2 regions of the Bradyrhizobium brasilense genome follow, and region 1 is predicted to be linked to the other one. Evidence: riboswitches for the same ligand, from Rfam matches in the RefSeq annotation. Region 1 holds a riboswitch; the other holds the start of a gene.

Region 1 (5,136 bases):
GATCACGCCGAGCGGCACCGCCACCAGGATCGAGAGGATGATGGTGGCCAGCGCGACCGAGATCGAGGGCTCGAGGCGCGGGACGATCATTTCGAGGATCGGCTTGTTCGAGATCAGGGAGACGCCGAGGTCGCCGTGCAGCAGCTTGGCGATCCAGGTGTAGAACTGGATGTAGATCGGCTCGTTCAGACCAAGCGAGGTCCGAATGCGTTCGAGCTGTTCGGGCGTCGCATTGTCGCCGGCGAGGATGGCGGCCGGGTCGCCCGGCGTCAGCCGCAGCAACAGGAACACGAACAGAGCCACCACGCCCATCACGGGAATGGCGGCGAGGATGCGGCGAAGCAGATATCCGAGCAAATTTGATCCGTTGGGTTGTGGTCGATGAAGTCCCCAGCGGGACCGTTGCACACCAGACCGTAGCACAGATGGTAGCAGACTCACGGTAGAACTTGAGCAAGTCCCATGCCATCGGTGCTGCGGATTTTGCGGTGCAGCTAATCAGTCCTGTGGGCCGCGATTATTCCTCCGGTGAAGTTCGAAGCAGTCCACTGGAAGGTGGATTGATTTCAGCTTTGCGCGCGTCGGCGGGCACATCGAGCCCGGCACCGAACGACGGCGCCATCGGCGGCGTATCGAGGTCGCGCCAATCGTCGATCGCCTGGGCCACCATCTGCGCCGTCGCGGCCGACAGCGTCCAGCCGAGATGACCGTGGCCCGTATTGTAGAACACGCCCGGAATCCGTCCGGCGCGAACCACCGGCATCATGTTCGGCATCATCGGGCGCAGGCCCGCCCATGGCACGACTTTCGACGTATCGATCTCCGGGAAATGATGCCGCACCCAATCCACCAGCGGTTGAATGCGATCGGCGCGAATGTCGCGGTTGAAGCCGTTGAACTCGGCGGTGCCGGCGACGCGGAAGCGGTCGGCGCCGAGCCGGCTGGTGACGATCTTCGCAGCTTCATCGAGCAGGCTGACGGTTGGGGCGGCATTCCGGCTTTGCGGCGCATCGAGCTGCACGGTGATCGAATAGCCCTTCACCGGATAGACATTGACGCGGTCGTTGAGCAGGCTGGCGAAGTGGCGGCTCGCCACGCCGGCGCAAATCACGATCCCGTCCGCCTGCAGCTGCTGGCGTGTCGCGACCGCAGCATCATGTGAAGCAGCTTCGTTCCAGCCGATGCGGAAGCCGTCATCGCCGCGTGCGATCGTGTCGACGTCGGCTTCATGGACAAAGCTCGCGCCACGGCGGATGCAGGCGTCGGCAAGCCCACGCGTGAACTTGTGGATATCGCCGGTCGCGTCCGACGGCGTGAAGAAGCCGCCATAGCAGGCCGTCTGCAGCGCGGGTTCGATGACGCGGATTTCGTCTGATGTCACCGGCCGGCGGTCGAGCCCGCCTTGCTGCAGCAGCGTGTTGACCTTGAGGCCGGCTTCGAAGCCGGCCCTGTCGTGATAGACGTGCAGGATGCCGCGGCGTTCGAGATCGAAGGCGATGTTTTCGCGCTCTGCGATCGAGAACAGATGCTTGCGCGCTTCGATGGCGAGCTTCGTGGTCTCGATGGTGTTGCCGCGATAGCGCGTGATGTGGCCTACGAACTCGCCGATCCAGGAATATTTGTGCCAGCTCGGCTTCGGGTTCATCAGCAGCGGCGCGTCGCTTCTCAGCATCCAGCGCAGCCCCTTGAGGATGGTCGCGGCGCTGTTCCACACCTCGGCGTTGCTGGCGGAGAGTTGTCCGCCATTGGCGAACGAGGTTTCCATCGCGGCGTAGCGATGCCTGTCGAGGACGGTCACCTTGTAGCCGCGTTCAAGCAGGGCATAGGCCGTCGTTATGCCGGTGATGCCGGCGCCGATGATCGCGATGTGTGGCATGATAGTCGTCAGGCTCCCGTGGGTTAGAGTCGCCGAACCACCGGTGAAACCGGCATCGGCGCCCCATCTGTCACGGTACCTGAGAGCTTGATCCGCATCGGGCTGTGGCCAGAAGCGAACTATCCCCTTCGGTGGACGTCATGGCCCTTGATGTGCGGCCATGTTCGTCTCTCTCCAGATCGTCCTGACGATACAGTCCTTTTGCCTGAGAGTTTCCGGGGCGGTTGCTCCGTCGGCGCCAAAGGCAACAACACGAATGTTGTCGCTTCGATCTCTCCCGCATCGTCGCGTTGGACGGCCGGACCGTAGGCGAAGCCTTAAAAATGGACAAGGCTAAATTTCGATCCGGCAGTGCCAACGTGTTGTGCAGTGCAATCGATGTCAGTCCAGCGTCGCCAGCAGTGCCGCCATCAGGCGGCCGCGTTCGGCGAGGCTGTCGACCTCGATGTGCTCGTTGAGCGTATGTGCATCGGCGCCGCGAACGCCGAGGCCGTCGAGCGTGGGGATGCCCATCGCGCCTGTGAAGTTGCCGTCCGAGCCGCCGCCGGCGCTGCCGTGCGGCAGATCGAGACCCATCGCTGCCGCAAGGCGTTTTGCCTTTTCATACAGCGCCATGGTGCCCGCATCCGGCTCCCACACCGGGCGCGTAACGCCGCGCGTCACCTTGAAGGTCACGTCGTTGGTGGTGCCCGACAATGCCAGCATGCGCTCGACGCCACGGTCGAGATCGGCCTGGCGCTTGGCCATGCTGAGCGCTTCGCCGGTGCAGGTCGTCGCGACGCAATTGACCCACTGGCCGCCATGCACGATGCCGACCGAGAAGGTGCAGTCCTCGGTGGTCATGCCGTCGATGGCGATGATCTGCCGCGCCATCTCGCGGATCGCGGAGCGGCCGGAAGACAGCGTTGCGCCGGCATGGCTGGGCTTGCCGGTGGCTTCCAGATTGAAGCGCGCGATCGCGTAGCGGCCGGTGACGACGCCGTTGTTCGGACGGCCGGGCTCCGGCACCAGCACATATTTGTTGCGCGCGGCTTCCGCCTCGATGATGTCGCGCGTCGACGGCGTGCCGACCTCTTCGTCGGGGGTGAACAGCACGGTGATCGGCAGCGGGGTCGTGAAGGAGGCGCGCGCCAATTGCCTGATCGCCTCGATCGACAGGTAGTTGCCGCCCTTCATGTCGAAGATGCCCGGCCCGAAGCACTTGTTGCCTTCGCGCCGCCACTTCAGCTTCTCGATGGTGCCGACGGGGTGAACGGTGTCCAGATGGCCGGCGATCAGGATGCCGGGCTGGCCTTGTTTCGGATGGGGGAAACGGGCGCGGACGCAGCCCGCGAAGCCTTGGCGTCCGGCGATGCGCTCGATCGTCGCACCCATGATCGCCATCTCGCGGGCGGCGAGATCGAGCATGCGTTCGACCGCGGCGGCGTCCCAGGTCGGGCTTTCGCATTCCACCCAGCTGCGCAGGCCCTGCAGCATCATTTCGGAATCAAAGGGGAGATTGGCGGGGTTCATCGTTGTTCTCTCTTGTTGTTCTGACGGCGCCGGCATCGCGCGCGCGTTACGAAAATCTCAGCCGACGATTTTGTAAAGCCAAAATCTGGCGCGCGGCCTCATTCGTTTGTGTACGTCCGATGCGACTTGAAACCGATTGACGCGCTTGGCGCTTGGTGCAAGTCTCGATTTCACAAGCCATACAGCATGTTAGTTCGCCTAAATAACGAACCACATGCATAACGAATAAGCCGGCTTTGACCAGTTACACGTCAGGAGAGATTGCATGTTCCCTATCTCGCGTTGGAAACACCGCACGCTAGCGGCCGCGTTGACGGCGCTCGCGCTGTCGTTCGCGCCGCAGGAATTGTCATTCGCACCGCAGGCGATGGCCGCGGGCAAGACCATCACCGCGGTGATGCACTCGGATCTGCGCGTCATCGATCCGATCATGACCACGGCCTACATCACCCGTGATCATGGCTACATGATCTATGACACGCTGCTGGCGACGGATTCCAATTTCAAGATCCAGCCGCAGATGGCGGACTGGAAGGTTTCCGACGACAAGCTGACCTACACGTTCACGCTGCGCGACGGCCTGAAGTGGCACGACGGCGCGCCGGTCACCGCGGAAGACTGCGTCGCCTCGCTGCAGCGTTGGGGCAAGGTCGACGGCATGGGCCAGAAGCTGATGGACTTCGTCGCGAGCCTGGAGGCGACCGACGCCAAGACCATCACGCTGAAGCTGAAGGAACCCTACGGCCTCGTGCTGGAATCGATCGGCAAGCCGTCGTCGCGCGTGCCGTTCATGATGCCGAAGCGTCTTGCCGAGACGCCGCCGGACAAGCCGATCCCGGAACAGATCGGCTCCGGACCGTTCAAATTCGTGCAGGCGGAATTCCAGCCGGGCGTGAAGGCGGTCTATGAGAAGAACAAGGACTACGTGCCGCGCAAGGAGCCGGCGAGCTGGACCGCGGGCGGCAAGGTCGTCAAGGTCGACCGCGTCGAATGGGTCACGATGGCCGATGCGCAGACCGCGGTGAACGCGTTGCAATCCGGCGACATCGATTTCATGGAGAACCTTCCGTTCGACATGCTGCCGGTGCTCGAAGCCAATCCGGATCTCAAGATCGACGTCCTGAACAAGTTCGGCTTCCAGACCCTCGGACGCATGAACTTCCTCTATCCGCCGTTCGACAATCCGAAGGTGCGCCGGGCTGCGTTCCTGGCGATGAACCAGAAGGACGTGCTCGACGCGCTGGTCGGCAACGCCAAGTACCAGAAGATCTGCGGCGCCTTCTTCGTCTGCGGCACGCCGCTCGAGACCGACGTCGGGGCCGAAACGCTGGTGAAGGGCAACGGACTGGCGGAAGCCAAGAAGGCGCTCGCCGCATCCGGCTATGACGGCACCCCTGTGGTGATCATGGCGCCGGGCGACGTCACGACGTTGAAGGCCCAGCCGGTCGTGGCTGCGCAGCAGTTGCGCGAGGCCGGCTTCAAGGTCGACCTGCAGGCCACCGACTGGCAGACCGTGGTGACCCGCCGCGCCAGCCAGAAGCCGCCGAAGGAAGGCGGTTGGAACATGTTCTTCACCAACTGGGTCGCGGCCGACGTTTCCGATCCGATCGTCAACGCGTCGATCACCGGTCGCGGCAAGAATGGCGGCTGGTTCGGCTGGGCCGAAGACCCGAAGATCGAGGAGCTGCGTGACAAGTTCGCACGCGCCGGCTCGGCTGAGGAAAAGAAGAAGATCGCCACGGAAATCC
Region 2 (5,136 bases), 170 kb from region 1:
CTTGTGCAAATTGAGATGGCTGACATCGGCGCCGTAGTCGCCGGGCCGCGACAGCCCGACCTGCGCGTTCATGTTGGCGCCGTCGAGATAGACCTGGCCGCCATGCGCATGCACGATGTCGCAGATCTCGCGGATATGCTCCTCGAACACGCCGTGGGTCGACGGATAGGTGATCATGACCGCGGCAAGGTTGGCGGAGTGCTTCTCGGCCTTGACGCGGAGATCATTGACGTCGACGTCGCCGCGCGCATCGCACGCCACCACCACGACCTCCATGCCGACCATCGCGGCCGAGGCCGGATTGGTGCCGTGCGCGGAGGAGGGGATCAGGCACACCTTGCGGTGCGGCTCGCCGCGCGCGAGGTGATAGCCGCGGATCGCCAGCAGTCCGGCATATTCGCCCTGCGCGCCGGAGTTCGGCTGCAGCGAGACCGCGTCATAGCCGGTGATGTCGCACAGCCATTGCTCCAGCCGCTTGAATAGCGCGTGATAGCCCTTGGCCTGATCTGAGGGCGCGAACGGATGCAGATTGCCGAACGCCGGCCAGGTCAGCGGGATCATCTCGGTGGTGGCGTTGAGCTTCATCGTGCAGGAGCCGAGCGGGATCATCGCGCGGTCGAGCGCGAGGTCACGATCGCTGAGCTTGCGCATGTAGCGCAGCAGCTCGGTCTCGGAACGATGCGTGTTGAACACCGGATGGCTGAGGAAGGCGCTGGTGCGCCGCAGCTCCTTCGGCAGCGCCTCGTGCGCGCCGGCCTCGATCTCGGCATAGCTGAGCTTGCCGCCGAACACGCGCCACACCGCCTCGACCGTCTCCGGCGTCGAGGTCTCGTCGAGCGCGATGCCGAGCGTGGTCGCGCCGATCCGCAGATTGATCCGCTCGGCCTGCGCGCGGGTGACGAGCTCGATCTGCTTGCTACCTGCCTCGACGGTCACGGTATCGAAGAACGCTTCGCTGGTCGGCGCAAAGCCGAGCTTGCGCAGGCCGGCCGCGAGCACGGTGGCGCGACGATGCACGCTGCGTGCGATATGGGTCAGGCCCTCGGGACCGTGATAGACCGCATACATCGAGGCGATCACGGCGAGCAGCACCTGCGCGGTGCAGATGTTCGAGGTCGCCTTCTCGCGGCGGATATGCTGCTCGCGGGTCTGCAGCGCGAGGCGATAGGCGGGCTGCCCACGCGAATCCACGGAAAGGCCGACGATGCGGCCGGGCAGCGAGCGCTTCAGCGTGTCGCGCACCGCCATATAGGCGGCGTGCGGTCCGCCATACCCCATCGGCACGCCGAACCGCTGCGCCGAACCGATCGCGATGTCGGCGCCGAGCTCGCCGGGCGAGGCGAGCAGCGTCAGCGACAGCAGGTCCGCCGCGACGATCGCCAGCGCGCCCTTGGCGCGCAGCGACGCGATGGCAGGCTTGAGGTCGCGAACCGCGCCCGACGTTCCCGGATATTGCAGCAGCGCGCCGAGCACGTCGGCGTTGTCGAGCTCGGTCAGGGGATCGCCGACCACCAGCGCCCAGCCCAGCGGCGCGGCGCGCGTGCGCATCACCGCCAGCGTCTGCGGATGCACCTCCTTGTCGACGAAGAACACCTTCGCCTTGACCTGCGAGTGGCGCTCGGCGAGCGCCATCGCTTCCGCCGCGGCGGTCGCCTCGTCGAGCAGCGAGGCGTTGGCGACGTCGAGCCCGGTGAGATCGCAGATCATGGTCTGGAAGTTGAACAGCGCCTCGAGCCGGCCCTGGCTGATCTCCGGCTGGTACGGCGTATAGGCGGTGTACCAGGCCGGGTTCTCCAGAATGTTGCGCTGGATCACCGCGGGCAGGATGGTGCCCGAATAGCCCTGGCCGATCAGCGAAGTGAACACCTGGTTCTGCGCGGCGAGCTCGCTCATATGCGCGAGCGCCTCGGTCTCGCTCAGCGCCCGGCCGAGATCGAGCGGCGCCTTCTGCCGGATCGACGCCGGCAGCGTCTCATTCATCAGCGCCTGCAGGCTCGTGGCGCCGACCGTCTCCAGCATCGCGTTGACGTCGCGCGGCGACGGTCCGATGTGGCGGCGGACGAAATCGGTGGCGGCTTCGTTGATCGGCTTGAAGGGCGCGTTCATGACGTGATCCTCGGGGTGATCCTTTAGGCGGTGTGCGCGGCGTAGGCGGCCTCGTCCATCAGGCCGCCGAGCTCGCCCTTGTCGGCAATCTTCAGCTTGAAGAACCAGGCCTTGCCGCCGGCGTCGGAATTGACCAGCGCGGGCTCGGCGGCGAGCGCGTCGTTGACCTCGACCACCTCGCCGGAGATCGGCGCGTAGACGTCGGAAGCGGCCTTGACGGATTCGACGACAGCGGCGGCCTCGGCCTTCTTCAGGCTGCGGCCGATCTTGGGCAGTTCGACGAACACGACGTCGCCGAGCTGCGACTGCGCATAGTCGGTGATGCCGATCGTGGCGACGTCGCCCTCGATGCGGAGCCATTCGTGGTCGGACGTGTACAGCGTCGTCATGGGGATCGGTCCTTTGGCGTTTAGCGTTTGTAGGTATTGGGGACGAAGGGCGTGGCGGAGACCTTCAGCGGGAGCCGCTGGCCGCGCACTTCGGCGAAAACGGTGGTGCCGACGGCGGAAAGGGCGGTAGGCAGATAGCCCATCGCGACCGGCGCATTGAGGCTCGGGCCGAAGCCGCCCGAGGTCACCTTGCCGATCTGCTCGGTCGAGCCGGCATCGGCGAACAGCGCGGCGCCTTCGCGCACCGGGGCGCGGCCGTCGGGCTTCAGGCCGACCCGCCGGCGCGCAGCGCCATCTGCGAACTGCGCGAGAATCTTGTCGGCGCCCGGGAAGCCGGCGGCGCGGGCGCCGCCGCTGCGGCGAACCTTCTGCACCGACCATTCCAGCGCGCCTTCGACCGGCGTCGTCGTGGTGTCGATGTCATGGCCATAGAGGCAGAGCCCGGCTTCGAGCCGCAGGCTGTCGCGCGCGCCGAGCCCGATCGGCAACACGTCGGGATTGTCGAGCAGCGCGGTGACCAGGGCTTCCACCTTGTCTGCGGGCACGGAAATCTCAAAGCCGTCCTCGCCGGTATAGCCGGAGCGCGAGACGAAGCAGTCGACGTCGCCGACGCGGCGCGGACCGGCGTCCATGAATTTCGTCGAACCGACATCTGCACAAAGTTTCGCCAGCGCCGATTCGGCTTTCGGGCCCTGCAGCGCGATCAGCGCGCGGTCGGCCAGCGAGACGATCTCGCAGGCGTCGGAGAGACTCGCGCGCAGATGCGCCTCGTCCTCGGCCTTGCAAGCGGCGTTGACCACGAGGAACAGGTGATCGCCGAAATTCGCCACCATCAGGTCGTCGAGCAGGCCGCCGTCATTGTTGGTGAATTGCGCGTAGCGCTGCCGTCCCGGCGCGATGCCGACGATGTCCTGCGGCACCAGTTTTTCCAGTGCGAGCGCGGCGTCGGCGACCTTGCCGGATTTGGCCTTCAGTACGAGTTGGCCCATGTGCGACACATCGAACAGGCCGGCTTCCTTGCGGGTGTGCAGGTGCTCCTTCAGCACGCCGGCCGCGTATTGCACCGGCATGTCATAGCCGGCGAACGGCACCATCTTGGCGCCGCGCGCGAGATGCAGCGCGTGCAGCGGGGTCTGTTTCAGCGGGGAGGTTTCGCGCGCAAGCATCACAGGGCCCTCGCGGTTCCCGCCGGGGACCTATTTCCCCTTGAGAAACCTGCAGAAAGCCCCATCTGTCGCTGTGCCTGAGAGTATTATCCCGTCGGCGGACGCATCGGGGCGAACCCCAGCGTCTCTTTCCAGATGTCAGACGTCACGCGGTCCTTTTGCCTGAGAGTTTCCGGGGCGGTTGCTCCTTCGGCGCCGGCGGTAAGGCCGGTCTCTCCCGACGTGACTAGGTATAGGTAGGTAGAAAACACGGCGCCACCAAGACTGTCAACGCAGCTGCAGCAACTATCCAATGGGCTTTGTGCTGCCGCGGCAAGCCCATGATCCGCCTGCACAGTTTCTGGACACCGCAGCTGGCAATGTCTAAAAGCGTTCGGCCGGAAAATGACGCCTTTTTGCGGCTGGCCGGCCCCTTTTTCCGATTGGATGAACATGAGCAGCGTCAACGACATCAGGTCGACATTTCTGAACTTCTTCAAGGAGAACGGGCACGAGATCGTGGCCTCGTCGCCGCTGGTTCCGCGCAACGACCCGACCTTGATGTTCACCAATGCCGGCATGGTGCAGTTCAAGAACGTCTTCACCGGCGTCGAGAAGCGCGGCTACCAGCGCGCCACGACGTCGCAGAAGTGCGTGCGCGCCGGCGGCAAGCATAACGACCTCGACAATGTCGGCTACACCGCGCGCCATCTCACCTTCTTCGAGATGCTCGGCAACTTCTCGTTCGGCGATTACTTCAAGGAGCGCGCGATCGAGCTCGCCTGGAATCTGATCACCAAGGATTTCGGGCTGAAGAAGGACAAGCTGCTGGTCACCGTCTACCACACCGACGACGAGGCGGCCGGCTACTGGAAAAAGATCGCGGGCTTCTCGGACGACCGCATCATCCGCATCCCGACCTCGGACAATTTCTGGGCGATGGGCGATACCGGCCCGTGCGGTCCGTGCTCCGAAATCTTCATCGACCGCGGCGAGCACATTTGGGGCGGACCTCCGGGCAGCCCGGAGGAGGATGGCGATCGCTTCCTCGAATTCTGGAACCTGGTGTTCATGCAGTACGAGCAGGTGACGAAGGAGGAGCGCGTAGCGCTGCCGCGTCCCTCGATCGACACCGGCATGGGGCTCGAGCGCATGGCCTGCATCCTGCAGGGCGTCGAGAGCGTGTTCGAGACCGATCTGTTCCGCAATCTGATCGATGCCGCCGCGTCTACCCTCGGGCACGGTCCGAACGAGCAGAACGTTGGGTCGTATCGGGTGATCGCGGACCATCTGCGCTCGTCCGCGTTCCTGATCACCGACGGCGTGCTGCCGTCGAACGAAGGCCGCGGCTACGTGCTGCGCCGGATCATGCGCCGCGCGATGCGCCATGCACAGCTCTTGGGCGCGAGCGAGCCGCTGATGCATCGCCTGGTCTGGGCGCTGGTCCGCGAGATGGGCCAGGCCTATCCGGATCTGGTCCGTGCGGAGAAGCTGAT

The links. A riboswitch is a leader RNA that binds a small molecule or an ion and turns the genes downstream of it on or off. The one in region 1 is predicted to bind glycine.
Region 2: it holds a riboswitch for glycine, as region 1 does, so the genes downstream of both, gcvT (glycine cleavage system aminomethyltransferase GcvT) here and QA635_RS17475 (D-amino acid dehydrogenase) in region 1, are expected to answer to the same signal.

The regions. Positions count from the first base shown of each region.
Region 1 covers NZ_CP121669.1:3,753,485-3,758,620, forward strand. The annotation lists gene QA635_RS17470 (ABC transporter permease) at 1-357, opposite strand, end outside; gene QA635_RS17475 (D-amino acid dehydrogenase) at 518-1,876, opposite strand; glycine riboswitch at 1,942-2,056, opposite strand; glycine riboswitch at 2,060-2,166, opposite strand; gene QA635_RS17480 (M20/M25/M40 family metallo-hydrolase) at 2,258-3,388, opposite strand; gene QA635_RS17485 (ABC transporter substrate-binding protein) at 3,654-5,136, shown strand, end outside.
Region 2 covers NZ_CP121669.1:3,586,135-3,591,270, forward strand. The annotation lists gene gcvP (aminomethyl-transferring glycine dehydrogenase) at 1-2,106, opposite strand, end outside; gene gcvH (glycine cleavage system protein GcvH) at 2,130-2,495, opposite strand; gene gcvT (glycine cleavage system aminomethyltransferase GcvT) at 2,516-3,661, opposite strand; glycine riboswitch at 3,803-3,891, opposite strand; gene alaS (alanine--tRNA ligase) at 4,094-5,136, shown strand, end outside.